DNA from 4 places in the Streptomyces sp. NPDC002884 genome. Region 1 is predicted to be linked to each of the others. Evidence: riboswitches for the same ligand, from Rfam matches in the RefSeq annotation. Region 1 holds a riboswitch; each other region holds the start of a gene.
What was found. A riboswitch is a leader RNA that binds a small molecule or an ion and turns the genes downstream of it on or off. The one in region 1 is predicted to bind S-adenosylmethionine.
Positions count from the first base shown of each region.

Region 1 (7,578 bases):
CGACCTCGGCCGAGATGAAGTACGGGACGAAGGTGAGCTGGATGACGCCGCCGTTCTCCCGCAGCAGCTCCAGCACCGGATCGGCGACGTTGCGCGGATGGTCGTTCAAGGCGCGTACGGAGGAGTGGCTGAAGAGCACCGGGGAGGTGGAGGCGGCCAGAGCCGCCCGTTGGGTGGACTCGGCGACATGGGAGAGGTCCACGAGGACGCCGGTGCGGTTGAGTTCGGCGACGATCGCCAGTCCGGTCCCGTTCAGGCCGCCGACGCGCGGTTCGTCGGTGGCCGAGTCCGCCCAGGAGGTGTTGTCGTTGTGGGTGAGGGTCACGTAGCGGATGCCGAGCCTGGCGTACGACCGCAGCACGCCCGGCGACTCGGCGAGGCTGTGGCCGCCCTCGACGCCGAGCAGGGAGGCGATCCGCCCGTCGGCGACCGCACGCTCGACATCGGCGGCGGTGTAGGCGATCCGCAGGGTGCCGGGGTAGCGGGCGACGAGCCGGTAGACGGCGTCGATCTGTTCCAGAGTCGCCACCACGGCCTCGGGCTCGGGCAGTTCCGAGGAGACGTACACCGACCAGAACTGCGCGCCGACCCCGCCGGCACGGAGTCGGGGCAGGTCGGTATGGAGGTCCGGGCGACCGTCGGCGAGGCCCTCGACGCTGTAGCCGGAGCGGGCGCGCAGCGCGACGGGCAGGTCGTTGTGGCCGTCGACGACCGGAGTACTGCGCAACACCTCTTCGACCAGATCGGTCGTGGTGTCGGTCATGGGCTTGCCACTCCTTCGTCGAGGTCGTCGAGGTCGTCGAGGTGGTCGAGGGTGTCGGGGACGGCTGGGTCGTCGGGGACGGCTGGGCCGTCGGGGCCCTCCCGGATGTCGGGGACGTCGAGGGGCCGGTCACGCCGGCGGGCCTGCCGGACCGGGTCGGCGACGGGCACGGCGGCCACCAGCCGTCGCGTGTAGTCGTCCTGCGGATCGCCCAGCACCTGGGCCGTGGGGCCCGAGGCGGCGATCCGTCCGCGGTGCAGGACCACGACCCGGTCGGCGACCTGTTCGACCACCGCGAGGTCGTGGCTGATGAACAGCGCCGCGAAGCCCAGGTCCCGCTGGAGTTCGGTGAACAGGTCGAGCACCTTGGCCTGGACGGACACGTCGAGCGCCGAAGTGGGTTCATCGGCGATCAGCAGCGGGGGCCGCAGGGCGAGCGCGCGGGCCAGGGCGGCACGCTGGCGCTGGCCGCCGCTGAGCTCGTGGGGGTAGCGGTCGGCGTAGGAGCGGGGCAGGTGGACGGACTCCAGCAGCGCCTCGGCCTCGGCCCGGACGGCCTTGGCCCCCAGTTCGCGCCGGTGGACGATCAGGGGTTCCGCGATGCTGTCGGCGACGGTCAGCAGCGGGTTGAAGCTTGCGGCGGGGTCCTGGAAGACGTAGCCGATGTGGCCGGCCCGGCCGCGGGTGCGGCGGCGGGCCGTCGACTGCTCCCCGAACACGTGCAGTCGCCCCGCGGTCGTGGCCGTCAGCCCGGCGACGGCCCGGCCGATGGTGGTCTTGCCGCTGCCGCTCTCCCCCACCAGCCCGAGCACCTCCCCCGGCCCGATCTCGAAGCTCACGCCGTCCACCGCCCGAAAGCCCTTCCCACGCAACCGGCCGGGAAAGTCCACGACCAGGCCGGAGGCCCGTACGACCGGCTGTGCGTCGTCCGGTGCGGGAGCCTGCGTGCGGCCTCCGCCGCCGAAGACGGGTACGGCGGCCAGCAGTTCTCGCGTGTACGGGTGGGCCGGCGCCGCGAACAGCTCGCGGACCGGGGCCTGTTCGACGACCTCGCCCTCGCTCATCACCGCGACCCGGTCCGCGAGGTCGGCGACCACGCCCATGTTGTGGGTGATGAGGAGGACGGCGGTGCCGAAGTCGGTGCGGCAGCGGTGGAGCAGTTCCAGGATCTCCGCCTGGACGGTGACGTCCAGGGCCGTGGTGGGTTCGTCGGCCACGATGAGCCGGGTGCCGAGGGCGAGGGCCATGGCGATGACGGCGCGCTGCTTCTGGCCGCCGGAGAGCTGGTGCGGGTAGTGGTCGACGCGGGTGGCCGGGTCCGGGATGCCGACCTTGTCGAGCCATTCGACGGCCAGTGCCCGGCGTTCGGCCCCGCTGCCGCCATGGCCGTGGGCGCGCAGCCCCTCGGTGAGTTGCCACCCGACGGTGAACACCGGATTCAGCGCGGTGGACGGCTCCTGGAACACCATCGCGGCGCGTGTGCCGCGCAGTTCGCGAAGGCTCGCGGGGGACGCCGTGAGGACGTCGTCGGCCGGGTCGGCGGTGCCGTCACCCAGCAGTACGCGGCCCCGGACGGACGCGGTGGCGGGCAGCAGGCCCAGGACCGATCTGGCGGTCACGGTCTTGCCGCTGCCGCTCTCGCCGACCAGAGCCAGCACCTCTCCGGGCGCGACGGACAGGCTCACCCCCCGCACGGCCGGGGCCGTACCGGCGTCCGTGGCGAAGGAGACGTGCAGGTCCTCGATGCGCAGCAGGTCAGTCATCGTCCGCGTCTCCTTCCGGGCCGGCGACGGCCGGGGCGCCACGCCGCCGCAGCCTCGGGTCGGCCAGGTCGGTCAGGCTCTCGCCGAGCAGGGTGGTGCCGAGCACGGTGAGGACGATGGCGAGGCCGGGCGGGATCGCCGTCCACCACAGACCCGAAGTGACGTCGGCGACCGAGCGGTTGAGGTCGTAGCCCCACTCGGCGGCCGAGTTGGGCTCGATCCCGAAGCCGAGGAAGCCGAGGCCGGCGAGGGTGAGGATGGATTCCGACGCGTTGATCGTGAAGATCAGCGGGAGGGTGCGGACCGAGTTGCGCAGCACGTGCCGGAACATGATCCGCCAGGTTCCGGTGCCGATCACCCGGGCCGCGTCCACGAAGGGCTCCGCCTTCACACGGATCACCTCGGCCCGTACGACGCGGAAGTACTGGGGCACGAAGGAGACGGCGACCGCGCAGGCCGCCGCGCCGAGGCCGCCGGCCAGGCTCGACTGCCCACCGCTGATCACGATCGACATGACGATGGCGAGCAGCAGGGACGGAAACGCGTAGAGCGCGTCGGCCAGGCCCACCAGGAGCCGGTCCAGGCGGCCGCCGAGATAGCCGGAGACCAGACCGAGGACCGTGCCGGGGACCACCGACAGCAGCAGTGCGGCAAGGATGATCTCCAGGGCGGTGCGGGCGCCCCACACCGTGCGGGACAGCACGTCGTAGCCGGCGATGGTGGTGCCCAGCAGATGCTCGCCGCCCGGATGCTGCTGCGAGCCGAACAGTCCGCCGTCGTCGCGGAGTTGGGCGTACCCGTAGGGCGCGAGCAGCGGCCCGACCAGTGCGGTCAGCACGAACAGCCCGGTCAGGACCACCCCGGTGACCAGCATGGCCCGCTGCACTCCCGTGCTTGCCCGCAGGGGCAGCGGCAGCCGTCGTAGAAGAACCTGCGCCACGGCTCAGTACCTCACTCGGGGGTCGATCAGGGCCGCGACGACGTCGACGAGGAAGTTCGTCACCGCCACGACGACGGCGAACAGGGCCACGATGCCCTGCACCGCCGGAAAGTCACGGGCCGCCAGATAGTGGGCCAGTTCGTAGCCGAGGCCCTTCCACTCGAAGGTGGTCTCCGTCAGCACCGCTCCGCCGAGGAGGCCGGCGACCTGGAGGCCGAGGACGGTGACCACGGGGATCAGGGCGGGTCGGGTGGCGTGCCGGGTGACCAGGCGGAAGGACGTGACGCCACGGGAGCGCGCGGCCTCGACGTAGTCGGCGTTCAGCGTGCCGATCAGGTTCGTGCGGACCAGGCGCAGAAGAATGCCCGCGACGAGCAACCCCAGGGCCAGGCCCGGCAGTACGGCGTGCCGCAGGACGTCGGCGACCGCCGCCCCGTTGCCGCTGCGCAGGGCGTCGACGAGGTAGAGCCCCGTGGTGCTGGTCTGGTTCTGGAGGAAGAGCTGGACGTCGGTGCTCGCCCGGCCCGATGCGGGCAGCCAGCCGAGCTGGATCGCGAAGACCAGCTTGAGCAGCAGGCCGACGAAGAAGACGGGGGTGGCGTAGGTGAGGACGGCGAACAGCCGCAGGGCCGCGTCGGGGGCGCGGTCCCGGTAGGAGGCCGCCACCATGCCCAGCGGGACGCCCACGAGCAGGGCCACGAGCAGGGCGTAGGAGGCGAGTTCGAGGGTGGCTGCGCCATAGGTGCCCAGCACGTGGGTGACCGGCTGGTTGTCGGTGACGGTGTGTCCGAAGTCGCCGGTCGCGAGGGACTTCAGGTATTCCAGGTACTGGGTGAGCAACGGCCGGTCGTAGCCCGCCTGGTGCAGCTTCGCCTGGAGCTGGTCCGGGGTGAGCCGGTCGCCGAAGGCGGCGCTGATCGGGTCGCCGGTCGCGCGCGTCAGGAAGAAGACCAGGCTGACCAGGATCAGCACGGTGGGGATGATGAGGAGGAAACGGATCACCAGATAGCGGGCGAGTCCGTACCCGCCGGCGCCGTCGACCGGGGTGGTGACGGCGCCGGGGGCGTCCTGGGTCAGGGCGCTCACTTCTTCGAGAGCCCGGCCCAACGGAAGGTGTACGCGCTGGTCAGCTCGTCCGGCACCCCGCTGACGTCGGTACGCGTGACGATCGCCGTGGAGCCCTGGACCAGCGGCAGCAGGGGCACCTGTGCGGCGGCCTTGTCCTGTGCCTGCTTGAGCAGTTCCGCCCGCGCGGTCGCGTCTGTCTCGGTCTCCTCCTTCTGGATCAGCTCACGTACGGCGGGGTCGTCGTAGCCGTTGGCGACCCAGCTGTTGGCCGAGTAGAAGGGCGAGAGATAGTTGTCGGCGTCGAGGTAGTCGGCGTACCAGCCGAGCTGGTAGAGCGGGTACAGGTGCTTGATGCGGTCCTTGCCGTACTGGGTCCACTCGGTCGACTGCAGGTTCACCTTGAACAGGCCGGTGGCCTCCAGCTGGGTCTTGATCAGCGCGTACTCGTCGGCCGAGGAGGAGCCGTAGTGGTCGCTGTTGTACTGGAGGTTGAGGGTGACCGGGGTGCTCACCTTCGCCGCCTTCAGCTTCGCCGCGGCTGCCGCCTTGTCGGGGCCGCCCTTCTTGTCCCCGTAGAGCGACTTGAAGGAGGGCGTGGCTCCGGTGAGGCCGTCGGGCACGGAGCTGTACAGCGGCTGGTAGCTGTTCTTGTAGACCTGCTGGGCGAGTTGGGCCCGGTCGACGGAGTCGGCGACCGCCTGCCGAACGGCCAGCGCCTTCGCCCGGTCGGCGTCCTTGGTCTTGGTGCCGTACGGCTGCGTCTGGAAGTCGAAGACGATGTACCGGATGCCGTTGCCGGAGCCGGTGTGGACCTTGATGTCCTTCTTCTTGGCCAGGTCGTCCAGGTCGGCGGTGGTGAGCGTGCGGTAGACGGCGTCGATGCCGCCCTGCTGGACGTCGAGCTTCAGATTGCTGGCGTCGGTGTAGTACTTGAGCTGGACGTTCTTCGTCTTCGGGGCGCCCTGCTGGCCCTCGTAGGCGCTGTTGGCGGTGAAGGAGACCAGCGAGTTCTTGTCGTAGCTCGTGACCCCGTACGGTCCGCTCCAGGGCTTGCCCTCGACGATCGCCTTGTCGTCGAGGATCTTGCCGGCCGGGAAGAGCTGCTCGTCGACGACGTAGCCGGCCGCCGTGGACAACACCTGGGGGAAGAGCGTGTCGTCGGCCGACTTGAGGGTGAAGACGACGGTGGCCGGGGTCGGGGCGGCGACCGAGGCGAGGTTGTACAGGAGCGAGGACGGGCCGTTCTGATCGGCGATCTTCAGCGTGCGGTCGAAGCTGAACTTGACGTCGGACGAGGTCAGTTGGTGCCCGTTGGCGAACTTCAGACCCTTCTTGAGGGTGACCGTGTACTCCTTGGGTCCCGTCAGCTCGATCCCGGTGGCCAGGTCCGGGGAGGCATCCGTCGAGCCGTTCTTCACGCTGAGCAGGGTGGAGTAGACCTCGCTCTCGATGGTGCCGGAGCCCGCGTCCCAGGCGCCCGCCGGGTCGAGGCTGGTCACCTGGTCCGTCGTGCCGATCGTGAGCGCCTCGGCGGAGGCCGTGTCACCGCCGTCCTTGGTGCTGGTGCAGCCGGTCAGGGCCACCAGGAACGCCGTGCCGAGGGAAAGGGCGCCGAGGCCGGACCGGAGCGGTCTGGCCGTGCTGTGCTGTGCCATGTCTGGTCTCTGCTTCCGCATGGGTCGGTACGCGAGGGAGCCGCGCCGGGCAGGACCTGCCGGACGGCGTGCGTGGTCGCGTGGAAGTGAAGGGTGAAGGAACGCGGAGGTGCGCCGGCGGGTTCCGTGCCGACGGCTCGGTCAGTTCCTACAGAGACAGCTGCAGACCAGCAGCAGATCCACATGACGTCGGGAGCACAGCACGAGGCCACTTGCCATGCCGTCCTCCTGGGAGTGTCGTCGGCTCACCGGCCGAGGGAAACGCACTTGCAGAACTGGGAAATCCGCCGAGCCTTCACCTGGGGCACCCCGCCGCGTCGAGGGTTGCCGTCCGGCCAGCCAGGGCTTGATCACCGGAACTCGTAGCTCGCGCTCACCGTAGATCGGCGATTCTCTCGCCGTCAAGGGTTCTCCCTGGCCGGGTGGGACACACGGACATGCAGGTCCAAGGGTCACAGGGTGCTGTTACGAGGCCGCCATGAGCTTGTCATGTGCGGTGAGGAATTCCCTTCACGAGCAGGGCAGTTGGCGGGTGTATGACCATCGGTGTAGCGCTTTCGCTCCAGAACCGGATCGACCCCACTGTGCGGCTCGCGCGGGAGGCCCACGCGGCCGGACTGCGCTCCGCGTGGTTCGGGCAGACCTTCGGGTACGACTCGCCCTCGCTGGCCGCGATCGTCGGCCGCGAGGTGCCGGGACTGCAGGTCGGCACCGCCGCGATCCCCGTCTTCGGCCGCCATCCGCTGCTCGTCGCCAGTCAGGCCCGGACCGCCCAGGCCGCCACCGGCGGCCGCTACCACCTCGGACTCGCGCTCGGCACCAAGCACCTCACCGAGACGGGCTTCGGCATCCCCTACGAGCGCCCGATAGCCCGGCTCCGCGAGTTCCTCACCGCTCTGCGTCAGTTGGTCGAGACGGGGGCCTCCGACTTCCACGGCGAGTTGCTCACCGCGACCACCCCGCTGCCGGCGACGGTGCCGGGCGCCGAACCGCCGGTGCCGCTCCTGGTCGCGGCCATGGCACCGCAGGCCCTGCGCGCCTCCGGTGAACTCGCCGACGGCATCCTGCCGTTGCTGGCCGGCCCGCGCGCCCTGGCCGAGCACATCGTCCCGGCCGTCACCGCCGCGGCCCGGGCGGCGGGCCGCCCGGCGCCCCGGATCGTGGCCTTCGTGCCCGGTGTGGTCACCGCCGACGTCGAGGCCGTACGCCGAATCGCGACCGGGGCACTCGCGTTCTACGAGCAGTTCCCCTCCTACCAGCGGGTCATAGGTCTCTCCGGCGCCACGCGCGCCGCCGACCTCGCCGTCATCGGCGACGAGGAGACCGTCGCGGCCGAGGTACGCCGTTACCGCGAGGCCGGGGCCACCGAGGTGGTGTTCACCGCGACGG
Region 1 is NZ_JBEOVB010000016.1:111,089-118,666, reverse strand. Features, by position in the region: gene ABT070_RS28355 (dipeptidase) at 1-763, opposite strand, end outside; gene ABT070_RS28350 (dipeptide ABC transporter ATP-binding protein) at 760-2,526, opposite strand; gene ABT070_RS28345 (ABC transporter permease) at 2,519-3,466, opposite strand; gene ABT070_RS28340 (ABC transporter permease) at 3,470-4,552, opposite strand; gene ABT070_RS28335 (ABC transporter substrate-binding protein) at 4,549-6,189, opposite strand; SAM riboswitch class IV at 6,448-6,557, opposite strand; gene ABT070_RS28330 (TIGR03564 family F420-dependent LLM class oxidoreductase) at 6,726-7,578, shown strand, end outside.

Region 2 (7,578 bases), on a different contig from region 1:
CCGGTGGTCCTCGGCCGCGTCCTGCGTCGAGGCAGCGCCGCCGGCTTCGCGCTGGAGCGGGTCGCCGACGCGGGCGGCACTCTCGACCGTATCGGCGCGCACGCGGGCGCGCTGCTGGCCAAGGACGTACGCCTGCTGGGCGAGGTCGCGAACGCGGCCGGCCCGGCCGGGCGGGATGCGGTCCGGGACGCCGCCCGCGCGGCCCTGGACGCCATGGGGCGGTGAGGGGGACACCCGGCTCCCGGGGCTCCCTTCCCGGCAGCCCGGGTACCGCCCCGGTACCCGTCCCGCACCCGACCGGTACTCACCTGGTGGACGCCCTCTTGACGGAGGCCCGGGGCGGATCGACACTCGATCCGGGAATCCTAGTGAACGGGTAGGGAAACAATGGGGCGACAGGAGCCGATCACCGGCCGCGCGAGCCGCACGGCGGGGTCGTCGCCCCTTCTCACCTCCCGCCGTCACATCGACCTGAAGCGCGTCTGCAGCGCCATCAGGTTCCAGGACTGAGCCGGGCCCGTCCCCGCGCCGAACCGCACCGGCGGTGTCCCCTGGACGCGGCCGCACCCGGCACGAGCGGACGAGGTCCGCACCTCCCTCTTCGACGTCGCATCCGCCGCGCGCACGTCCCTCGTGCGTCCCGCCCCCGGGGAGAGTCATGTCCGTCACACCACTGGCCGCCCACCTGTCCGCCCGGCCCACCGCCGCCTTCCGGGGCCGGATCGGCCGGGACGCGCGCAGCGGCCACTACGCGGTGCCGCGCCGCTACCGCCTCCACCTGGCGGCGGCCGACCCCGACTGTCTGCGCATCGCCGTCACCCACAGCCTCCTCGGCCTGGACAAGGCCTGCCCCGTCACCTTCCTGCCCGCCGTCCCCGACTGCCCCGACGGAGGCCACTCGGCGCTGCGTCCGCTGTACGACGCCAGCGCGCACCGGTACACCGGACCCGCCCTCGCGCCGGTGCTCAGCGACGACTGGTCGGGGCGCATCGTCAGCAGCCACGGCCCCGACATCGCCCGCGACCTGGCCCGGCGGTTCGGCGGCGGCCGGCCCACCCTGTACCCGTGCGGCGCGGAGTCGCAGATCGAGGCCGTCGAGCGGATGTGCGCCCAGGGCATTGAGGAGGCGGCCCAGCGCGCCGGGGCGGCCGACACCGAGGAGGCGGAGCGCACCGCCGCCCTCGACACGCTGCTCACCACGCTCGGGGTGCTGGAGCGCGGGCTCGGCGCCCACGAGTACCTGATCAGCGATCAGATCACCGCCGCCGACGTCGAGTTGTGGGTCGCCCTGGTCCAACTCGACACCGTGCACCGCTACCACCTCGACGCGGCCGCCGTGCACCGCATCGCCGACCACCCCGCCCTGTGGGCCTACGCCCGCCGGCTGGCCGCTCACCCGGCCTTCGGCGCCCATCTCGACCTGGACGCCATCGCCCGCCGTCACCACGCCCGTTGCCAGGGCCTGGAGGCCGCCGGCGCCGCCGTCCAGATCCTGGACTGGGAGACCCACGCGGCGGACGGTTCGGCGGTCCGACCGCAGGTCAACCGGCCCTGACCCGGTCCATCCACCGGACCGCCGTTGACATTCGTTCGGGCAACTGTCTTACTTACGGCCCAGAACGGTCATGAGCGTCAGCGACAAGCCCTGGCTAGCTGACCGGCAACCCTCGCTCCGCGGTGGGGTGCCCCAGGTGACGACCGGACCGACGTTTCGGTAATGACGTATCGGTAAGCGCGATGGCCCCTCAGGGGCCGGAACAGTGATGGTGACGGACATGTACGCAGCTCATCGGACGGCGCCGCGTCGCCCCCGGGGCTGCGTACGGCCGTACCTCGACATCCTCGTCGCCAACCGCGCCGTCGACCTCCTGCGCGTGAACAGCGCACTGTGTACCGCACCGGGCCGTGCCCGCTGTCGGGGCTGAACGAACCCCTCGCACCGCAGCCCCGCCGCCGCGTTCCTGACGAACACCGCCCGAGCGGTGTGCCGTTGTCCGCCCCACCCCGGTCTCCTGTACGCATCCGTGCGCCATGCCCTGTTCGCGCCCCCGGAGCGGTCCCCACCGCCCCGCCGGGACGCGTCCGGCCACGCACGTCCGCCGTGACCCGGGGTGTCCGACTCCCGCCGGAGCCCCTCATGAGTGAACCCCCAGGCGCCGTGACCCTCGCCGAGGCCGCGCCCGCCATCGACGTCCCGTCCGAGAAACTGACCGCCCAGCGCGTCCAGCCGCTGCGCAGGCCCGGCCGCTGGATCGCCACCGCCGTGGTCCTGGTCCTGGTGGCGCAGTTCACGCACGGACTGATCTCCAACCCCTTCTACCAGTGGGACCGCTTCGGCTACTGGTTCCTGCGGCCGGTGATCCTCGACGGACTGCTGATCACCCTGGAAGTGGCCGCCTACAGCGCGGTCCTGGGCCTCCTCGGCGGCATCCTGCTCGCCCTCGCCCGGCTCTCGAAGAGCCCGGTGCTGCGCGCGGTCAGCTGGACCTACGTATGGGCGCTGCGCTCCATCCCGCTGATCGTGGTGCTGCTCTTCCTCTACAACTTCAGCGCCCTGTACCAGACCCTGAGCGTGGGGGTTCCCTTCGGTCCGGCGTTCTTCCGCTTCGACGAGTCCCGGCTGGCCACCGACATGGTGATCGCCGTCATCGGCCTCAGCCTCAACGAGGCGGCCTACGCCGCCGAAGTGGTCCGCGGCGGCATCCTCTCCGTCGACCAGGGCCAGCACGAGGCGGCCGCCGCGCTCGGCCTGCCCAAGCGCTACCAGTTCTGGAAGATCGTCTTCCCGCAGGCGCTGCGGTCGATCACGCCGAACTACGTCAACCAGCTGATCGGCCTGGTCAAGTCCACCTCGCTGGTCTTCTACGTGTCGCTGCTCGACCTGTTCGGCACCGCGCAGACCATGGGGGCCACCTACCCCGGCGACATCGTGCCGCTGCTGCTGGTCGTCACCGTCTGGTACCTGATCCTGACCAGCCTCGTCTCCGTCGTCCAGTTCTACGTCGAGCGGTACTACGCCCGGGGCGCCACGCGCTCCCTGCCGCCGACGCCGTTGCAGAAACTGCGGACCGGTCTCACCGACCTGCGGGGCCGCATCCGCCGGGAGGCCGCCGTATGACCACCGACACCGTGCAGAGCGCCGACACCGCCGGGATCGTGCCCGCCGCCGTCGAGGTGCACGACGTGCACAAGTGGTACGGCGCCCACCGGGTCCTGGACGGCGTGAGCCTCACCGTGCGGCCCGGCGAGGTCACCGTGATCCTCGGCCCGTCCGGCTCCGGCAAGTCCACCCTGCTGCGGGTCGTCAACCACCTGGAGAAGCCCGAGATCGGCTACGTCAGCGTCAACGGCGAGCTGATCGGCGTCCGCCGCAACGGCGACCGGCTGCGCGAACTGAGCGAACGGGCCATCCTGACCCAGCGCAGCCGGATCGGCTTCGTCTTCCAGAACTTCAACCTCTTCCCGCACCTGACCGTGCTGGACAACGTCGCCGCCGCGCCGGTCGCCACCGGGCGACTCGCCAAGTCCGCCGCCCTGGAACTGGCCCGCGAACTCCTCGACCGGGTGGGCCTCGCCGACAAGGCCGGCGCCTACCCCCGGCAGCTGTCCGGCGGCCAGCAGCAGCGCGTCGCCATCGCCCGCGCCCTCGCGCTGCGCCCCGGCGTCATCCTCTTCGACGAGCCCACCTCCGCCCTCGACCCCGAGCTCGTCGGCGAGGTCCTCGCGGTCATCAAGGACCTGGCGACCAGCGGCACCACGCTCGTCATCGTCACCCACGAGGTCGGTTTCGCCCGCGAGGTCGCCGACCGGGTCGTCTTCATCGACGAAGGGAAGATCGTCGAGCAGGGCCCGCCCAGCGAGGTCCTCGACAAACCGCAGCACGAGCGGACGCGGGACTTCCTCAGCAAGGTGCTCTGACACCGAGCTCGGCACGGCGCGCCGGCCCCGACGCGCCCCCCTGACTTCCCCCCACGCCACCACCCTCTCACCAGCACACCAGTCACAAAGGACGGCCATGTCTGCCCACTTCACCCGACGCAGCCTGATTCGCGGCATCACCGCGGCGACCGCGGTCGCCACCCTCGCCACCGGGCTCGCCGCCTGCGGAGGTGACAGCGAGGCCGCCACCACGACCGACAGCGCCGCCGGCAGCGTGACGATCGGCCGGGTGTCCAACGGCGCCGCCGAGGAGACCGCGCTGAAGGTCTCCGAGGTCAAGTCCATCAGCGCCGGACTGCCCGACGCGATCAAGAAGAGCGGCAAGCTGAACATCGGCATCGGCGCCCTGCCCTCCGGCTTCGCCCCGCTCGCCTACGTCGGCGACGACCAGAAGACCCTCACCGGTGCCGAGCCCGACCTCGGCCGTCTGGTCGCCGCGGTCCTCGGCCTGAAGTCGGAGACGAAGAACTTCACCTGGGAGAACCTCTTCGTCGGCATCGACAGCGGCAAGGTCGACGTCGGCTTCTCCAACATCACCGACACCGAGGAGCGCAAGAAGAAGTACGAGTTCGCCTCCTACCGCCAGGACAACCTCGGCTGGGAGGTCAAGAAGTCCAGCACGTGGAACTTCGACGGCAACTACGAGAACCTCGCCGGTCTGACCGTCAGCGTCGGCTCCGGAACCAACCAGGAGAAGATCCTCCTGGAGTGGAAGAAGAAGCTGGAGTCCGAGGGCAAGAAGCTCACCGTCAAGTACTACCCGGACCGCAACGGCATCTACCTGGCGCTCGCCAGCGGCAAGATCGACGCGTACTTCGGCCCCAACCCCGGCATCGCCTACAACGTCTCCCAGACCGCGGGCAAGGCCAACGCCACCCGCAACGCGGGCACGTTCTCCGGCGCCGGCGAGACGCTCCAGGGCCTGATCGCCGCCACCGCCAAGAAGGACAGCGGTCTCGCCGAGCCGGTCGCGGCGGCCATCAACTACCTGATCGAGCACGGTCAGTACGCCAAGTGGCTGGCCGCCTACAACCTCTCCAACGAGGCCGTCGCCAAGTCCGAGATCAACCCGCCCGGGCTGCCGCTGGACAACTCCTGACCGGTCGTCATGACGGTCGTGACACATGCAGGTTGAGTTAAGAACGCCAGGAACGACAGGAAGGGACTCCGCCTCCGTGGCCAGCCCGATCGACCTCCGCGGAGGCGGAGCTCCGACCGTCATCCACCCGCACCCCCTCGACAACGCCGTCTGGGCCGCGCTCGACGGCCCGCACGCCCACCTCGCCGACCGGGTCGGCCGCGCCGCGCGCTACCCGGCCGACGTCTACGACTTCGCCGCCGTCGCCGACCCCCGGGACCCCGCCGCCTGGGCCGACCTGCTCACCCTCGTCGGCCCCGGAACGGCCGTACGCATCAAGCCCGTCGACCGCGTACCCGACGGCTGGGAGGTGACCGGCGGGGGAGAGGGCGTCCAACTCGCCGCCACCGAGGCGTTCCGCACCGAACCCGAGCCCGAGGCCGTACGCCTCGGCCCCGACGACGTGCCGGAGATCCTCGACCTCGTCGCCCGCACCCGCCCCGGCCCCTTCCTGCGGCGGACCGTCGAGCTCGGCACGTACCTCGGCATCCGCCACCGGGGCCGCCTGGTCGCCCTGGCCGGCGAGCGGCTGCGACTGCCCGGCTGGACCGAGATCAGCGCCGTCTGCACCGACCCCGACCGGCGCGGCCAGGGCCTGGCCACCCGGCTGATCCGCGCGGTCGGCGCCGGCATCCGCGAGCGCGGCGACACCCCGTTCCTGCACGCCGCCGCCGGCAACACCCCCGCGATCCGCCTGTACGAGTCCCTCGGCTTCGCCCTGCGCCGCCGATCGACCATCGTCTCGGTGCGCACACCGGGAACATCCGCCGAGGCCGGGGCGTTCTGAGTCATGACGCGATGTGTCAGGCGCCGTCCGGCGCCCGGAAAGAGGGAGGTGCGGACGTGACCCACAAACGCCACGCCGTACACCTGCACTCCCGGCCCCACATCGACCTCCAGCGCGTGGCCGGCGCGCTCTGTTGCTCCTGATCCTTCCCCAGCCTTCGGCCGGGGGGACCCCCGTCTCACCGGGCCCGCCCCCCGCCCTGTGCCCGCGCAGTCCCTGCGCGCAGGCCGGCGCTCTCGTACGGACCTCCAGGAAGGCACCCTCGTGTCCCCGACCTCCTCCTCCCCGCTGCATCTCGCCGTCGCTCTGGACGGCACCGGCTGGCACCCCGCCTCCTGGCGCGAGCCCGTCGCCCGACCCCGTGAGCTGTTCACCGCCGGCTACTGGGCCGACCTGGTCGCCGAGGCCGAGCGCGGACTGCTCGACTTCGTGACGATCGAGGACGGCCTCGGCCCGCAGTCCTCCCACTTCCTCGACCCGGACGACCGCACCGACCAGGTGCGCGGCCGGCTCGACGCCGTTCTCGTCGCCTCCCGCGTCGCCCCGCTGACCCACCACATAGGCCTGGTGCCGACCGTGGTGGCCACGCACACCGAGCCGTTCCATCTCTCCAAGGCGATAGCCACCCTCGACTACGTGAGCGCCGGCCGCGCCGGCCTGCGCGTCCAGGTCAGCGCCCGTCCCGCCGACGCCGCCCACTTCGGCCGCCGCACGATCCCCCGGATCGAGGTCTACGAGGCCCCGGCCACCCAGGACCTGGTGACCGACCTGTTCGACGAGGCCGCCGACTACGTCGAGGTCGTGCGCCGCCTCTGGGACAGCTGGGAGGACGACGCGGAGATCCGGGACGTGGCGACGGGCCGCTTCGTCGACCGCGACAAACTGCACTACATCGACTTCGAGGGCCGCCACTTCAGCGTCAAGGGACCCTCCATCACCCCGCGCCCGCCGCAGGGCCAGCCCCTGGTCAGCGCCCTCGCGCACGACACGGTCCCGTACCGCCTGGTGGCCCGCGCCACCGACGTCGGGTACGTCACCCCGCACGACACCGACCAGGCCCGGGCGATCGTCGCCGAGATCCGCGCCGAACAGGAGCGGGCCGGCCGGGCCGCCGAGCCGCTGCACGTCTTCGCGGACCTGGTCGTCTTCCTCGACGACGACCCCGCCGAGGCCGCCGCCCGACGCGACCGCCTCGACGCCCTCGCCGGCGAGGAGTACCGCAGCGACGCCCGGGTGTTCGCCGGCTCGCCCGCCCAACTCGCCGATCTGCTGCAGGACTTCCAGGCGGCGGGCCTGACCGGGTTCCGGCTGCGCCCCGCCGTCGCGGGCCACGACCTTGCGGCCATCACCCGGGGCCTCGTCCCCGAACTCCAGCGCCGCGGCGCCTTCCGCCGCGCCTACGAGGCCGACACCCTGCGCGGGCTGCTGGGCCTGCCCCGCCCCGCCAACCGCTACGCCGCCGTCTGAGCGGGAGGGACACCCCACCATGAGCAAGCCCCAGAAGCAGATCCACCTCGCCGCGCACTTCCCCGGCGTCAACAACACCACCGTGTGGAGCGACCCGCGGGCCGGCAGCCATATCGAGTTCAGCTCCTTCGCCCACTTCGCGCGGACCGCCGAACGCGCCAAGTTCGACTTCCTCTTCCTCGCCGAGGGGCTGCGCCTGCGCGAACAAGGCGGCAAGATCTACGACCTGGACGTGGTCGGCCGCCCC
Region 2 is NZ_JBEOVB010000003.1:535,256-542,833, reverse strand. Features, by position in the region: gene ABT070_RS09775 (NAD(P)-dependent oxidoreductase) at 1-225, shown strand, start outside; gene ABT070_RS09770 (glutathione S-transferase C-terminal domain-containing protein) at 659-1,555, shown strand; SAM riboswitch class IV at 1,622-1,741, shown strand; gene ABT070_RS09765 (amino acid ABC transporter permease) at 2,138-3,118, shown strand; gene ABT070_RS09760 (amino acid ABC transporter ATP-binding protein) at 3,115-3,918, shown strand; gene ABT070_RS09755 (transporter substrate-binding domain-containing protein) at 4,016-5,038, shown strand; gene ABT070_RS09750 (GNAT family N-acetyltransferase) at 5,115-5,864, shown strand; gene ABT070_RS09745 (putative leader peptide) at 5,876-6,007, shown strand; gene ABT070_RS09740 (LLM class flavin-dependent oxidoreductase) at 6,129-7,331, shown strand; gene ABT070_RS09735 (NtaA/DmoA family FMN-dependent monooxygenase) at 7,351-7,578, shown strand, end outside.
Region 2: it holds a riboswitch for S-adenosylmethionine, as region 1 does, so the genes downstream of both, ABT070_RS09765 (amino acid ABC transporter permease) here and ABT070_RS28335 (ABC transporter substrate-binding protein) in region 1, are expected to answer to the same signal.

Region 3 (7,578 bases), on a different contig from region 1:
GGTCGGGGCGGAGCGCTGCCCCGGCGGGGTGGTGTGATCCGCGAGCGGGGACGCGGAGAGCGGGGGCGCGTGCACGGCCAGCCTCTCGAACAGCGCCCGCGCCTCCTCCGCCGTCGGTCGCTCGCCGACCGGCTTCGCCAGCATCCGCCCCAGCAGCTCGTCCCACTCGGGGGCCAGCCCCGGACGCCGTACCGAAGGCTTCTGCGGTGTCTCGTACACATGACAGTGCATCAGCGCGGGCGCCGACGCCGAGTCGAAGGGCGGTGCGCCGGTGAGCATCTCGTACACCGTGCAGCCCAGCGCGTACACATCAGTGCGGCCGTCGTCCGCGCCCCGGGTGAAGCGCTCCGGCGCCATGTAGGCGAGGGTGCCGACGGGCGAGTCGGTGGTCACGGTGAGCCGGCCGCCGGTCGTCGCGTCCAGGAACTTCGCGATACCGAAGTCGAGCACCTTCACCATGCCCTCGTCCGTGAGCATCACGTTCGCCGGCTTGATGTCGCGGTGCACGATGCCGGCCCGGTGCGCGGTCGCCAGGGCCCGGCAGACCTGCGCCGCGAGCACCGCGACCCGCTCCGGCGCCGGCGGCCCCTCGGCCGACAACTCGCGCAGGGTCCGTCCCGAGAGCAACGGCATGACCAGGTAAGGGACTTCGCCTTCCGCGCCGTGATCGAAGACCGGCACGATGTACGAGCTGTCGAGGGCGGCGGCGGCCCGCGCCTCCCGCCCGAACATGGCGAGCAGCCGTTCCCGCTCGGCACCTGCCGTGCCCGGTGGCAGGCTCAGCAGTTTGACGGCCACCGTACGGTCGAGCCGCGCGTCCCTGGCCCGCCACACCACCCCCATACCGCCCGCACCGATCCGCTCCGTGAGCGTGTACCGGCCGTCCAGGACCGTGTCGCGCATCCCCGCCCCCCACTCGCTCACGGATTCGATGCTGTCAATGTACCTACGCGCAAGGCGAGTTGAGGGGTTCCCGGGAGAGGTGCGGCGGCTTGCGCGACGGGGCGGACCCGCTCGCCCGCGAGAGGGTGTGAAACCGGGATTCCTCCGTGAGCGCACTGTTCGAATCCCTCGAAAATGTGAACGGGTGTACGTACCGGGGTCGTTGGGACGTAAGTTGTGGCTCGACTGCCCACGCCTCGCCTGAAAGACGGACGCCCCTCATGACCGACCATGCGACCACCCCCGGATCAGCGGCACATCAGAAGATCGACACCTCGGTGCCGCACTCGGCCCGCATCTGGAACTACTGGCTGGGCGGGAAGGACAACTACCCCGTCGACGAGCAGGCCGGTGACGCCTACACCGCCGTGTTCCCCGGCATCGTCACCATCGCCCGCAGCAGCCGGGCGTTCCTGCGCCGCAACATCACGTATCTGGTCTCCGAGGCGGGCATACGGCAGTTCCTGGACGTAGGCACCGGCCTGCCGACCGCCGAGAACACCCATGAGGTCGCCCAGGGCCTCGCCCCCGAGACCCGGATCGTCTACGTGGACAACGACCCGCTGGTCCTGGCCCACGCCCGCGCCCTGCTCTACTCCACCGCGGAGGGTGCGACCTCCTATGTCGACGCCAATGTGCTGGAGCCGGAGCGCATCCTGGAGAGCGCCGCGCAGACGCTGGACTTCAGCCGTCCCACCGCGCTCATCCTCAGCAACATCCTGGGCCACGTCGCCGACTACGACCGGGCCCGCTCCATCGTCACCAGCCTGATGGCGGCCCTGCCGTCCGGCAGCTACCTCTCCGTCAACGACGGTTCGCGGGGCATCGACCCGGTCTTCGAGGCGGCCCAGGACGCCTACAACGAGAGCGGCGCCGTCCCGTACAACCTGCGCTCCGTCGACGAGATCACGGCCTACTTCGACGGCCTGGAGCTCCTGGAGCCCGGGGTCGTCTCGGTCCCCCTCTGGCGCCCGGAGGCAACCTCCCCCGCTCCGGACGTCATCGCCGAGCACGGCGGCCTCGCCCGCAAGCCGTAGCGACCCGCGCCGGCGCCCCTCGCCCGACGGGCGGCCCGCGCCCATCGCACTCCGCCGCACCCGCCTCACGGCCGGTGCGGCGGAGCCGTTCAACTCTCGGACCGATATTGACGGATAATGTCAGTACTCCGTAAGATCGACCCCGGCATTGAGTGTCAGCATCAAGCCCTGGCTAGCTGACCGGCAACCCTCCTGCGCGGTGGGGTGCTCCAGGTGAAAGCCCGGCAGGGTCACCGACCCCGCAAGCGCGTGGCCCCGGTTCAGGGGCCTGAGAGGTGGAGGATCAGCGTGCGGCACAGCGGCAACCTGAGCGCCTCGATCGCGACCGCGGCGCTGTTCTCCGGCTTCTCCCGCCGACGCCACATCGACCTGCAGCGTTCCGCCAGCTGTCTGTGTCAGGGCTGATCACGCCCCACCTCGCAGGCTGACCCCCGCCCACGGCGCGGTCACGCCGTCATCGACATCGCCGTCGACACAGTCGTCGACATCCCCTCCCCCTGATCAGTTCTGAGCAGTGCCGGTCCGTGCCCCGTGCGTGGCCGGCACCATCCGCGCATCGCCATGGCCGCGTTCCGCTCCGGCATGTGCGCGATGACCTTGGAGTAGGAGAACCATCCCGTGACAGCGCATCCGGATTCCCGTACCCACCGGTGGGCGGCGCTCGCCGCACTCGTGACCGGCAGCCTGCTGCTCAGCGCCTGCTCGTCGGGCGACAGCGGCGGCTCGAGCGACGCGGGCGGCAGCCCGAAGTCGGGTGGCACCCTGACCTTCGCGGTGGGTTCCGACGCCGGCTGCGTGGATCCGCAGCAGGTGGGCAGCAACGACACCATCTACTCCCTGCGTCAGGTCGTGGACTCCCTGACCGACCAGGACCCCAAGACCGGCAAGATCGTGCCGTGGCTCGCGAAGAGCTGGGACGTCAGCTCGGACACCACGACGTTCACGTTCCATCTGAGATCAGGTGTCACCTTCAGCGACGGGACACCGCTGACCGCGCAGGTGGTCAAGGACAACTTCGACGCGGTGCCGAAGCTCGGCGCCCTGGGCACCCTCGCCCAGGGGTACCTGAGCGGCGTGGAGAGCACCACAGCCGTGGACCCGCTCACGGTGCGGGTGAGGTTCAAGCAGCCCAACGCGCAGTTCCTCCAGGCCACGGCCACCCACTCGCTGGGCATCGAGTCTTCGGCGAGCGTGCTCAGGAGCCCGCAGGAGAAGTGCAGCAAGGGAGTGGTCGGTTCCGGGCCGTTCGTACTGAACGGCTATGTGCAGAACCAGTCGATCACCCTGGCCAAGCGTGCCGAGTACGCCTGGGGTTCCTCGCTGTGGACCAAGCAGGGCGAGGCGTACCTGGACAAGCTGGTGTTCAAGGTGGTGCCCGAGGCGGGCGTACGCACCGGCAGCCTCCAGTCCGGCCAGGTCGACGCGATCGGCAGCGTCGGCCGGGCCAACGAGGCGGCCCTCAAGGGCGGTGCGGTGAACCTCCAGGCACGGGCCAACCCGGGCGTGGTGTTCAACCTGAGCCTGAACAACTCCCGGCCGCTGTTCAAGGACGCGAAGGTGCGCCAGGCGATCCTGTTCGCCATCGACCGGCAGCAGATCGTCGACGCCGTCTTCCCGACCGGCACCGAGCCGGCGACCAGCATCCTGGCGCACACCACGCCGGACTACACCGACCTCGGCGCCGACCTGGCCTTCGACGCCGCCAAGGCGAAGTCCCTCCTGGACGCGGCCGGCTGGAAGGCGGGCAGCGACGGCATCCGGGCCAAGGGCGGCAAGAAGCTGAGCCTGACCGTCAAGTGGTTCGCCAACGCGGCCACCAACCAGCCCGCGCTGGAACTGATCCAGCAGCAGCTCAAGGCCGTCGGTGTCGAGGTGGTGCTCAAGCAGCTCCAGATCGCCCAGTTCTCCCCGACCCTCCAGTCCGGCGACTTCGACGCGGTCTGGGGCAACGTGACCCGGGCCGACCCGGACATCCTGCGCAGCTCGTACTCCACCCAGCTGGCCAACTTCTACCACCTGCCGGCCACCGCGCTGGACACCGCGCTGACCCAGCAGGCCGCGACGACCGACGCGGCCAAGCGCAAGCAACTCGTCACCCAGGCACAGCAGTTGATCGTTCAGAACGCCTATGTCGTACCCGTGGTGGAACTGCAGACCCAGCTGGGGGTGGCGAAGAAGGTACACAACCTCGCCTTCGAGGCCTCCAGCCGGATCCAGCTGCACGACACCTGGATCGGGTAGCGGCCGGCATGCGTCTCTACGTGGTCAAGCGTCTCGCGCAGGCCCTCGGGGTGCTGTGGGCGGCCTACACGGTGTCCTTCCTCGTGCTGGACTACCTGCCCGGCGATCCCGTCTCGGCGATGGCCGGCGCGGGAGCGGACACGGGGCAGGTCGATCCGGCCCAACTCGCGGCGCTGCGCCACGAGTACGGCTTCGACAAACCGGTTCTCGCGCAGTACGCCGACTATCTCGGCAGGGCGGTGCGCGGCGACTTCGGCGACTCGGTGTCCACCGGCCGGCCGGTGACCTCGACGCTGGCCGACGCGCTGCCGCAGACCCTCCAGTTGACCGGAGCGGCGCTGCTGCTCGCGGTGGCCCTCGGCGGTGGGCTGGCGGTCCTGGCGACCTACACGACCCAACGGTGGTTGCGGCAGCTGCTGCTGTCGCTGCCGCCGCTGGGGGTGTCGGTGCCGACGTTCTGGGTCGGGCTGGTGCTCGTCGAACTGTTCTCCTTCCGCACGAGGCTGTTCCCCGCGTTCGGCAACGACGGCCTGCGGGGCCTGGTGCTGCCCGCGGTGACGCTGGCGATCCCGACCGGCGCCCTGGTGGCGCAGGTGCTGGCCAAGAGCCTGCTCACGGCGCTCGACCAGGCCTATGTGGAGACCGCCCGCGCCAAGGGCGCCGGCCGGCTGCGGATCCATCTGCGGCACGCGCTGCGCAACGCCTCGTTGCCGGCTCTGACGGTCGTCGGACTGCTGGCCGGTCAGCTGATCGCCGGTTCGGTCGTCGTGGAGACGGTGTTCTCCCGCGACGGGCTGGGGCGGGTGACCGCCGCCGCCGTCACGGTCCAGGACATCCCGCTGGTCCAGGGGGTCGTGGTGTTCGGGGCGCTGATCTTCGTGGCGGCCAATCTGATCGTCGATCTCGTCTACCCGCTGCTCGACCCGCGGATCGTGGTGGCGGCGAGCAGGAAGGTGCGCCCCGCATGAGCCGGACACTTGCCGACGACGTCACCGCCGGAGCCGCCGGAACGGCGGGAGCTGTCGAAGCGGTGGGCCCCGTCGAAGCCGCGGCCGGCCTGGCCCGGCCGGTGGATCCCGGTACCGACCCGGGCCCCGTTCCTGCCGGGCGCGGAGCCGGACCCCGACGGTTCCTGCTGTTCCTGCTGCGCAGGCCCGGCCTGGTGGCCTCGGTCCTGGTGGTGGTGCTGGTGGTGCTGGCCGCCTTCTGGCCAGGGCTGTTCACCTCGCAGGACCCGCTGCACGGGGTGCCCGCGGAGAACTTCCGCAGCCCCGGCGGCGGGCACTGGTTCGGCACCGACGAACTGGGACGTGACGTGTTCTCCCGGGTGGTGCACGGTGCCCAGCTGTCGTTGAAGGCGACCCTGATCGCGGTGGGGTTCGCGTTCGTGGTCGGCGGCCTCATCGGCCTGGTCGCCGGGTTCGTGGGCCGCTGGGTCGAGGACGTGCTGATGCGCTTCGTCGACGTGCTCCTGTCGATCCCGTCGCTGTTCCTGTCGCTGGCCCTGGTCACCGCGCTGGGCTACGGAACGGTGAAGGTGGCCGTCGCGGTCGGTATCGCCAGCGTGGCCGGCTTCGCCCGGGTGACCCGCGCGGAGGTGCTGCGGGTGCGGCAGGCGGTCTTCGTCGAGGCGTCGCGCTCCTGCGGAGCCCGCTGGTACTCGGTGCTGGGCCGGCACGTCCTGCCCAACGCGGCGGGCCCGGTGATCGTGCTCGCCACCCTCGAGTTCGGCGCCGCCATCCTCGCCGTGTCGTCGCTCAGCTTCCTCGGCTACGGGGCTCCCCCACCGGCGCCGGAGTGGGGCACGTTGATCTCCGACGGGCGCAACTACCTGGCCAACGCCTGGTGGCTCACCGCGCTGCCCGGACTGGCGATCGCGGCGACGGGTCTCGCCACCAACCGCATCGCGCGGGCGCTGGACGGCGAATGGTCCCGACAGCGATGACCGGCCCCACGACGAACGAACCCGAGACGGACGTACCCGTGACGGAAGAGACCGTGACCCACGAGGCCGTGACCGACGCCGCTGTGGCCGACCAGGCCGTGCCGGGCCACAGCGCGACCGACCACGGCCCGACCGGCCGGCCGCCCACCGACGAGGCCGCGACGGACGAGGCCCCGACGGACGAGAGCGTGACCGGCGCGGCTTCGGCGGACGCGGCTTCGGCGAACGCGGCTTCGGCGAACGCGGCTTCGGCGGACGAGCCCGCGCTGCTGGAGGTGCGGGGCCTGTCCGTGTCCTACCGCACCCGTGGCGGCACCGTGCGCGCGGTGCGGGGCGTGGACCTCGACGTATGGCCGGGACAGGTCACCGCGGTGGTCGGCGAGTCGGGTTCCGGGAAGAGCACGACCGCGCACGCGATCACCCGGCTGCTGGCGGCCAACGGCGGCATCGACGCCGGTACCGTCCGCTTCGGCCGGCACGACCTCACCGCGCTGTCGGAACGTGAGCTGCGTACCGTACGCGGCGCGCAGATCGGTCTGGTGCCGCAGGACCCGACGGTGTCGCTCAACCCCGTCAAACGCATCGGCGAGCAGGTCGCCGAGGTGCTGCGCATCCACGGGCTGGCCACCCGCCGCTCCGCTCCGTCGGCCGCGATCGCGATCCTGGACCAGGCGGGACTGCCCGACGCGGCCACCCGTGCCCGGCAGTACCCGCACGAACTGTCGGGCGGGATGCGCCAGCGGGCCCTGATCGCGGTCGCCATCGCCGCGAAACCGCGGCTGATCATCGCCGACGAGCCGACCAGCGCGCTCGACGTCACCGTGCAGCGCGTCATCCTCGACCATCTCCAGCACCTCACCGAGGAGTCCGGCACGGCCGTGCTGCTGGTGACGCACGATCTCGGTGTGGCCGCCGACCGGGCGCAGCGGCTCGTGGTCATGTCCGAGGGGCGGGTCGTCGAGGCCGGGCCCACCCGGGACGTTCTGGAGAACCCGCAACACGCGTACACCCGGCGGCTGCTGGCCAGCGCGCCCAGCCTCACCACGGCCCGGCCGCGCGCCACGGCCGCGGTCACCACGGCCGCGGTCACCACGCCCGCGGTCACCACGCCCGCTCCCGACGAGGCGCCGCTGGTGGAGGCGCGCAACCTGGTCAAGGAGTTCCGGCTGCCCGCCGCCGCGGGCGCGGCCCGCACCCTGCGCGCGGTCGACGACGTCAGTCTCACCCTGCACCGCGGCCGGACGCTGGCCCTGGTCGGCGAATCCGGCTCGGGCAAGTCCACCACCGCCCGCCTGGTGCTGCGGCTGGTCGATCCGACCTCCGGGAGCGTCCTGTTCGACGGCGCCGATGTCACGACCGCACGCGGAGCGGGGGCCCGGCAGCTGCGCCGGCGGGCCCAGCTCGTCTACCAGA
Region 3 is NZ_JBEOVB010000013.1:152,346-159,923, forward strand. Features, by position in the region: gene ABT070_RS25430 (protein kinase domain-containing protein) at 1-924, opposite strand, end outside; gene ABT070_RS25435 (SAM-dependent methyltransferase) at 1,164-1,979, shown strand; SAM riboswitch class IV at 2,124-2,233, shown strand; gene ABT070_RS25440 (putative leader peptide) at 2,268-2,384, shown strand; gene ABT070_RS25445 (ABC transporter substrate-binding protein) at 2,598-4,220, shown strand; gene ABT070_RS25450 (ABC transporter permease) at 4,229-5,188, shown strand; gene ABT070_RS25455 (ABC transporter permease) at 5,185-6,165, shown strand; gene ABT070_RS25460 (dipeptide ABC transporter ATP-binding protein) at 6,204-7,578, shown strand, end outside.
Region 3: it holds a riboswitch for S-adenosylmethionine, as region 1 does, so the genes downstream of both, ABT070_RS25440 (putative leader peptide) here and ABT070_RS28335 (ABC transporter substrate-binding protein) in region 1, are expected to answer to the same signal.

Region 4 (7,578 bases), on a different contig from region 1:
GAACGTGGAGACCTTCGACTGGCTGAAGGACGACCTGGTCGGCAAGGGCCTCACCGGACCGGTCGCGCCGGACAAGCTGAACCGGGCCGCCGCGTTCACCGCGTTCGCCGCCGGCGACGTGGGCATGCTCAACGGGCACCCCTCGCTGATGAAGGCGGCCGAGAGTAAGGGCGTGAAGTTCGGCATGGTGCCGATGCCCGGCGTCGCCGGCCCGACGAAGGTCTCCATGGGCGTCGCCGACTGGATGACCGCCTTCAAGCAGAACGGGCACGCCGAGCAGGTCGGCGACTTCCTCGACTACGTCTACAGCGAGAAGAACGTGCTGGACTTCTCCCGCGAGTACGACCTGCTGCCGGTCACCAACTCGGCCTCCCAGGTCATGGGCGCGGCCGAGGAGGACGCCGACCTCAAGCCGTTCCTCGACCAGCTCGCGCTCTCCGAGACCTACCCCGTCGGACGGACCTCCTGGGCGAAGGTCAGCGCGGAGATCAAGAAGCGGATCGGCCAGGCCGTGACCGCGAACGGCGACCCGGCCGGCGTCCTGGGCCAGCTCCAGACCACGGCCGCGACGCTGGACGCCGACTCCGACGGCTGAGCCGGGCCCGCGAGACGCGCCGGACAGCCGGCGGGCACGAGCCGGACCGGGCCGCGCCGCGGGATCGGGCTGCCGGGCCGGGCTGCGCGGCTGCCGGGCCGGGCCGCTGAGCCGCTGTCGGTGCCGGGCGCTACCGTGCGGACATGGAGCGGCGAGCGGAAGCGGACGAGCTGGGGGCGGGGGAGCGGGACATCCTCGCCCTGGAGCGGCGCGGGTTCTCCGGCCCCGGCGCGAAGGAACGGGCGATACGCGAGGAACTGGGCCTGTCCCCGGTCCGCTACTACCAGCTCCTCAACGCCCTCCTGGACGACCCGCGCGCCCTGGCCCACGACCCGGTCACGGTGAACAGACTGCGCAGGGTGCGGGAGGCGAGGCGGGGGGAGCGCCAGTAGCGGGCCCGCGTTGGTTATCGTCGCCGTATGGGCACCCACGAGACGCACTCCACGGAACCCGACCCCCTTCCTCTCCCCGTTCCGGTCACCCCGGCGGGCCGCGCCGCACTCGACGCGATCGTCGGCCGGCCCTCCACCACCCTCGTCGCGCTCGACTTCGACGGCACCCTCGCGCCGATCGTCGAGAACCCGGAGGACGCCCGGGCGCACCCCGACGCCGTCCCCGCGCTCACGGCCCTCGCGCCGAAGGTCGCCGCCGTGGCCGTCATCACGGGGCGGCCCGCCGAGGTCGCCGTACGGCACGGCGGGTTCGCCGGGGCCGAAGGACTGGAGCACCTCTCCGTCCTCGGCCACTACGGCGCCGAACGCTGGGACGCCCGCACCGGCACCCTGAGCGCCCCCGCCCCGCACCCGGGAGTGGCCGCCGTCCGCGCCGAACTGCCGCGGGTACTGGCCGCCGCCGGGGACCGGCCGGGTGTCTCGGTCGAGGAGAAGGGCGGCCGGGCCGTCGCCGTCCACACCCGCCGCGCCGACGACCCCAGGGCCGCCTTCGAGGCCCTGCGGGGTCCGCTCACCGAGCTGGCCACCCGGCACGGCCTGATCGTCGAACCCGGCCGGATGGTCCTCGAGCTGCGCCCGCCGGGCATGGACAAGGGCGTCGCCCTGCTGGAGCACGTCCGCGAGACCGGCGCGCGGTCCGTCCTCTACGCCGGTGACGACCTCGGCGACCTGCCCGCGTTCGCCGCCGTGGAGAAGCTGCGCTCGGACGGCTTCCCCGGACTGCTGGTGTGCAGCGGCAGCACGGAGGTCGGCGAACTGGCCGAACGCGCGGACCTCGTCGTCGACGGCCCCGCCGGCGTCGTACGGCTGTTGCGGGAGCTGGCCGCTCAGTTCGGCTGAATCTCCCGCAGGGCGTTGAGCTGGTCCAGGAACCACTGGGCCGGGGGAAGCGCGGTCGCCGCCGCGGACAGCCGCTTCGTGCGCTCGGCCCGCTCCTCCGGCTTCATGGTCAGCCCCTCGTGCAGGGCGCGGGCGGTCTCCAGGACGTCGTACGGGTTGACCGTGATCGCGTCCTCGCGCAGCTCCCAGTAGGCCCCCGCCTCCCGGGACAGGACCAGCGCGCAGCCCTCGTCGGAGACGACCGGGACCTCCTTGGCGACCAGGTTCATGCCGTCGCGGATCGGGTTCACCAGGGCCACGTCGGCCAGCCGGTAGGCGGCGAGGGAGCGGGCGAAGTCGTCCTTGAGGTTCAGCAGGACCGGGGTCCAGCCGGGTGTGCCGTACCGGGCGTTGATCTCCTCGGCCAGGCGTTGCACCTCGGCCGTGTAGTCGCGGTAGACGGCGAGGTCCTGGCGGGACGGGTAGGCGAAGGCCACGTGGACGACCCGTTCGAGCCACTCCGGGTGGTCGTCGAGCAGCTGCCGGTAGGCCAGGAGCCCGCGCACGATGTTCTTGGACAGCTCGGTGCGGTCGACGCGGACGATCGCCTTGCGGCCCTCGCCGATCTCCTCGCGGAGGGCGGCCAGGCGCTCGTCGACGTCCGGCTCGTGCGAGCGGGCGCGCAGGAAGTCGGCGTCCGCGCCGAGGCCGTGGACGCCGATCCGCGTCTTGCCCGGGCCGTCGGCGAACTCCGTACAGCACGCGGTGAACGCGTCCGCCCAGCGACGGGTGAGGAAGCCCAGGCGGTCCGCGCCGAGCATCCCGTGCAGCAGCTGCTCGCGGATGTCCCCCGGCAGCAGCGCGAAGTAGTCCACGGGCGCCCACGGCGTGTGCGAGAAGTGGGCGATGCGCAGGTCGGGGCGGAGCTCGCGGAGCATCCCGGGGACCAGACACAGGTGGTAGTCCTGGACGAGGACCGCCGCGCCGTCCGCCGCCTCCTCCGCCAGCGCCTCCGCGAACGCCCGGTTGTAGGTCTCGTACGACGCCCACTGGCGGCGGAACTCCGCGTCGAAGGCGGGCTCCAGCGGTGTCTGGTAGAGCAGGTGGTGGATGAACCACAGCACGGAGTTGGCGATGCCGTTGTACGCGTCGGCGTGCACGTCGGCCGGAACGGCCAGCATGCGCACGCCCTCCTCGCCGACCCCGCGCAGGACCGCCTCCCGGTCGCCGTCGGAGAGCGCCGAGCACACCCAGAGGGCGCCCGTGTCGGGCCCGATGGCCGACAGGCCGGAGACCAGCCCGCCGCCGCCGCGTTTCGCGTGCAGCGAGCCGTCCTCGCGCACCTCGTAGGAGACCGGGCCGCGGTTGGACGCGACCAGCACCTCGGCGGCCCGGGCGGCAGTGTCGTGCGTGGAAGCCATACGCCCAACCTAGCCCGGTCGGGAAACGCTCAAACGTACGGTCGCGCTGTGTGGACGGGCCGTGTCCGGCCGTGTCGCCGCTGCCGGCGGCATGCCGTATACGGCCCGTCCGACGCTCACGCGACCTTGCGGGTCGCGTACTCCGCGATCTCCGCCATCGGCGGCCGTTCCTCGGTGTCCACGGAGTACGTGCGCGGCTCGAAGCCGTCCGCGCTCCGTTCGAACTGGGTGAGGGACGGGCGGACCAGGTGCCCGCGGGCCAGCCGGAGCTGGGCGGTGCGGTAGATGGCCGCCGCCATCCGGCCCAGCGCCTGACCGTCCTGGTGCCGGTGCTTGCGCACGCCGATGTCGACCTGGGCCAGGGCGTCGAGCCCCACCAGGTGCAGGGCGTCCACCAGCATGCCCAGCTCCACGCCGTAACCGACGGGGAACGGCAGCTGCTCCAGCAGAGCGCGGCGGGCCGCGTACTCCCCGCCGAGCGGCTGCACGAACCCGGCCAGCTGCGGCCAGTGCATGTTGAGCAGCGGGCGGGCCATCAGCTCGGTGACCCTCCCGCCCTGGCCGGCCGCGCCGCCCAGCGGACGGTCGTACATGCCCTTGACCAGATCCACCCCGGGGTCGGTGAGCAACGGGCCCACGATCCCCGAGACGAAGTCGGAGGAGAACTCCCTCAGATCGGCGTCGATGAAACAGACGATGTCCCCGGTGGTGACCAGCAGCGAGCGCCACAGGACCTCGCCCTTGCCGGGCACGGCCGGCAGGCGCGGCAGGATGTCGTCCCGGTGGACGACCCGTGCGCCGGCCGCCGCGGCGACCTCGGAGGTGCGGTCGGTGGATCCCGAGTCGACGACCACGATCTCGTCGACGAGCGGGACCTGGTGCATGAGGTCGTGACGGATGATCGCGACGATGTCGCCGACCGTCTCCTCCTCGTTCAGCGCGGGCAGGACGACGGACACCGACTGGTTCGTGGCGCGCTTCGCCGCCAGGATCCGGTGCAGCGGACGATCGGTCACGGACCAGGAGCGGGTGGCCAGCCAGCGCTCAGTTTCTGGAAGCACAGTCTGCGGCTCCTCACTGTCGTGATCACACCGGGTGCACAGAAGGTGACCGTGTGATCCATCTCGCGGTTCGGACGACTATCTCAACTGTCCTGGCCTTCGGTTACAGTCTTGAACAACGCGGATGACCATCGCATGTCCGAGGTCGCCCCCGTCCACAACTTCATACCGCTCATCCAGAGGGGCAGAGGGATACGGCCCGATGAAGCCCCGGCAACCCTCCAGCCGGTCTCGTGACGATCACTGACACATGTGGTGATCGCTCCGCGAGGCTCCCGGCTCGGGAAGGTGCCAAATCCGTCTCACGGCGAGATGCGTCGTGAGGAAGATGAGGAGAAAGGGCCTCGCCTCACATGGCTGCGCAGACTGTTGCAAGCACCACGGGTGCAAGCACCACCGACTCTACGACGTCCTCTGCTGTCGACCTCGGTCCGGCCGCGGCGTTGAACTGCCGCGAGTGCGGTCACCGCGTGCCCCTCGGCCCGGTGTTCGCCTGCGAGGAATGTTTCGGCCCGCTCGAGATCGCGTATGACTTCTCCTCCTACGACACGGAGGAGCTCCGCAAGCGCATCGAGGCGGGACCCGCGAACATCTGGCGCTACGCGCCGCTGCTGCCCGTCCCCGCGGACGTGGCCGACAAGCCCAACATCAACCCCGGTTGGACCAAGCTCGTCCAGGCCGACAACCTCGCCCGCGAGCTGGGCGTCGACGCCGGCAAGCTCTTCGTCAAGGACGACTCGGGCAACCCGACGCACTCCTTCAAGGACCGGGTCGTCGCCCAGGCCATCGAGGCCGCTCGCGCGTTCGGCTTCACCACGCTCTCCTGCTCCTCCACGGGCAACCTGGCCGGAGCCGTCGGCGCCGCCGCCGCCCGTGCGGGCTTCCGGTCCTGTGTGTTCATCCCGCACGACCTGGAGCAGGGCAAGGTCGTCATGGCCGCCATCTACGGCGGCGAGCTCGTCGGCATCGAGGGCAACTACGACGACGTCAACCGCTTCTGCTCCGAGCTCATCGGCGACTCGGCGGGCGAGGGCTGGGGCTTCGTCAACGTCAACCTGCGGCCGTACTACGCCGAGGGTTCCAAGACGCTGGCGTACGAGATCTGCGAGCAGCTCGGCTGGCGGCTGCCGGACCAGCTGGTCGTGCCGATCGCCTCCGGCTCGCAGCTGACGAAGATCGACAAGGGCCTCCAGGAGCTGATCAAGCTCGGGCTGGTCGAGGACAGGCCGTACAAGATCTTCGGCGCGCAGGCCGAGGGCTGCTCCCCGGTGTCCGTCGCCTACAAGGCCGGGCACGACGTGGTCCGCCCCCAGAAGCCGGACACCATCGCCAAGTCGCTGGCCATCGGCAACCCGGCGGACGGTCCGTACGTCCTCGACATCGCGCGGCGCACCGGCGGCGCGGTGGAGGACGTGAACGACGAGCAGATCGTCGACGCGATCAAGCTGCTGGCGCGGACCGAGGGCATCTTCGCGGAGACCGCCGGTGGTGTCACGGTGGGGGTGACGCGCAAGCTGATCGAGAACGGCCTTCTGGACCCGACCAGGACGACCGTCGTCCTCAACACGGGCGACGGACTGAAGACCCTGGACGCGGTGGCCGGCACCGGCCTGACCGCGACCATCCGTCCGAACCTCGACTCCTTCCGCGAGGCCGGCCTCGCGTCATGAGCGGGGCGCTCCGCCACCAGACCGTATGTGCGCTGCGGACCGGCGCGAACCGGTCGCGCCCACGCGGCGGCAGCCGCACGATCCGCACGGCCCCGCGCCCCTGTGGCCCCCTACCGACCGGAGATCACCAGACATGAGCGTCAACGTCCGCATCCCCACCATCCTGCGCACCTACACGGGAGGCCAGGCCGAGGTGAGTGCCCAGGGAGCCACCCTCGGCGAGGTCATCTCCGATCTGGAGAAGAACCACACCGGCATCGCCGCCCGGGTTCTCGACGACCAGGGCAAGCTGCGCCGGTTCGTCAACGTGTACGTGAACGACGACGACGTCCGCTTCGAGCAGGGTCTGGAGACGGCCACCCCGGACGGCGCCGGCGTCTCGATCATCCCGGCCGTCGCCGGCGGCTGACCGACGGTCGGCCGATGGTCGGCCGCCGGTCGAGCGACCGTCGGGCGATGACTGACCGTCGTTCAGTACCCATCGGTAGTAACCGTCGGTAACAGCGATTACCGAGCGTTCATCGAATTGCCCTCTCCGCGATAGAAGCGGAGGGGGCAATTCAGTGTGGTTGAGCGCGGTACAGTTGGGGAACCCGGTCCGAATCACCGGATCCGGAGTCTTTGATTTCCGCCCCACGCCCGACAAGAAGCAGCCAATGTGCGCGCCTCTTTCGTGGCTTTTGCGGCTTATGCAGGGCCCGACTTGCCCTCAATTCAGGCGAATTCTCGCCACATTCCGGATCCCATGCGTCCGGAATTCTCGTCCGACTGACCTGTTGCAGAGGGCAGTTGGACAGATACATTCGGCCGCGGTCGACGCGTTCCGGCGCACGCCCCCAAGCCAACCGGGGGGTGAGGTCTGACCCGGATCCGCGAAGTGTGGATCTGTGCAAGGGCCAGTAATAGGGGAGTTAGGCATGGCTCAGGGCACCGTCAAATGGTTCAACGCGGAGAAGGGGTACGGCTTCATCGCGGTCGACGGTGGTGCGGATGTTTTCGTCCACTACAGCGCGATTCAGATGGACGGCTACCGCACCCTGGAAGAGGGTCAGCGGGTCGATTTCGAGATCTCGCAGGGTCAGAAGGGGCCGCAGGCGGACATGGTCCGGCTCGCGACCGGCTGAAGCACGCGCCGACTGAAAGCGTCGTTCTTCTGTACATCTGACGAAGGGCTCGCACCTCCACCGGGTGCGAGCCCTTCGGTCTGTCCGGGGGCGTCCGCGCGACGCCGGTGAGACGTCCGTGAGGGGTGTCCGGAAGGGCACGGGTCCGGCGGAGGCGCTTGCACTCTCATGGGTCGAGTGCTAATCATTGGCGTTAGCACTCTGAAGGTGAGAGTGACAACGAGGACCGGGTCGGTGAGGCCCGCAGGCCAGGTGGGGCAAGGAACCACGAGGCCGGCGAGCCGTCCGTCGCGGGCGCCAGCGCGGTCCGGAGCAATCCACCCCAGTCCGGGAGGACCACTTCACATGGCCAAGATCATCGCGTTCGACGAGGAGGCACGGCGCGGCCTCGAGCGCGGCATGAACCAGCTCGCGGACGCCGTGAAGGTGACGCTCG
Region 4 is NZ_JBEOVB010000010.1:23,453-31,030, forward strand. Features, by position in the region: gene ABT070_RS21425 (ABC transporter substrate-binding protein) at 1-595, shown strand, start outside; gene ABT070_RS21430 (DUF3263 domain-containing protein) at 739-987, shown strand; gene otsB (trehalose-phosphatase) at 1,015-1,887, shown strand; gene ABT070_RS21440 (alpha,alpha-trehalose-phosphate synthase (UDP-forming)) at 1,875-3,287, opposite strand; gene ABT070_RS21445 (glucosyl-3-phosphoglycerate synthase) at 3,404-4,348, opposite strand; SAM riboswitch class I at 4,518-4,683, shown strand; gene thrC (threonine synthase) at 4,702-6,018, shown strand; gene ABT070_RS21455 (MoaD/ThiS family protein) at 6,152-6,427, shown strand; gene ABT070_RS21460 (cold-shock protein) at 6,936-7,142, shown strand; gene groL (chaperonin GroEL) at 7,488-7,578, shown strand, end outside.
Region 4: it holds a riboswitch for S-adenosylmethionine, as region 1 does, so the genes downstream of both, thrC (threonine synthase) here and ABT070_RS28335 (ABC transporter substrate-binding protein) in region 1, are expected to answer to the same signal.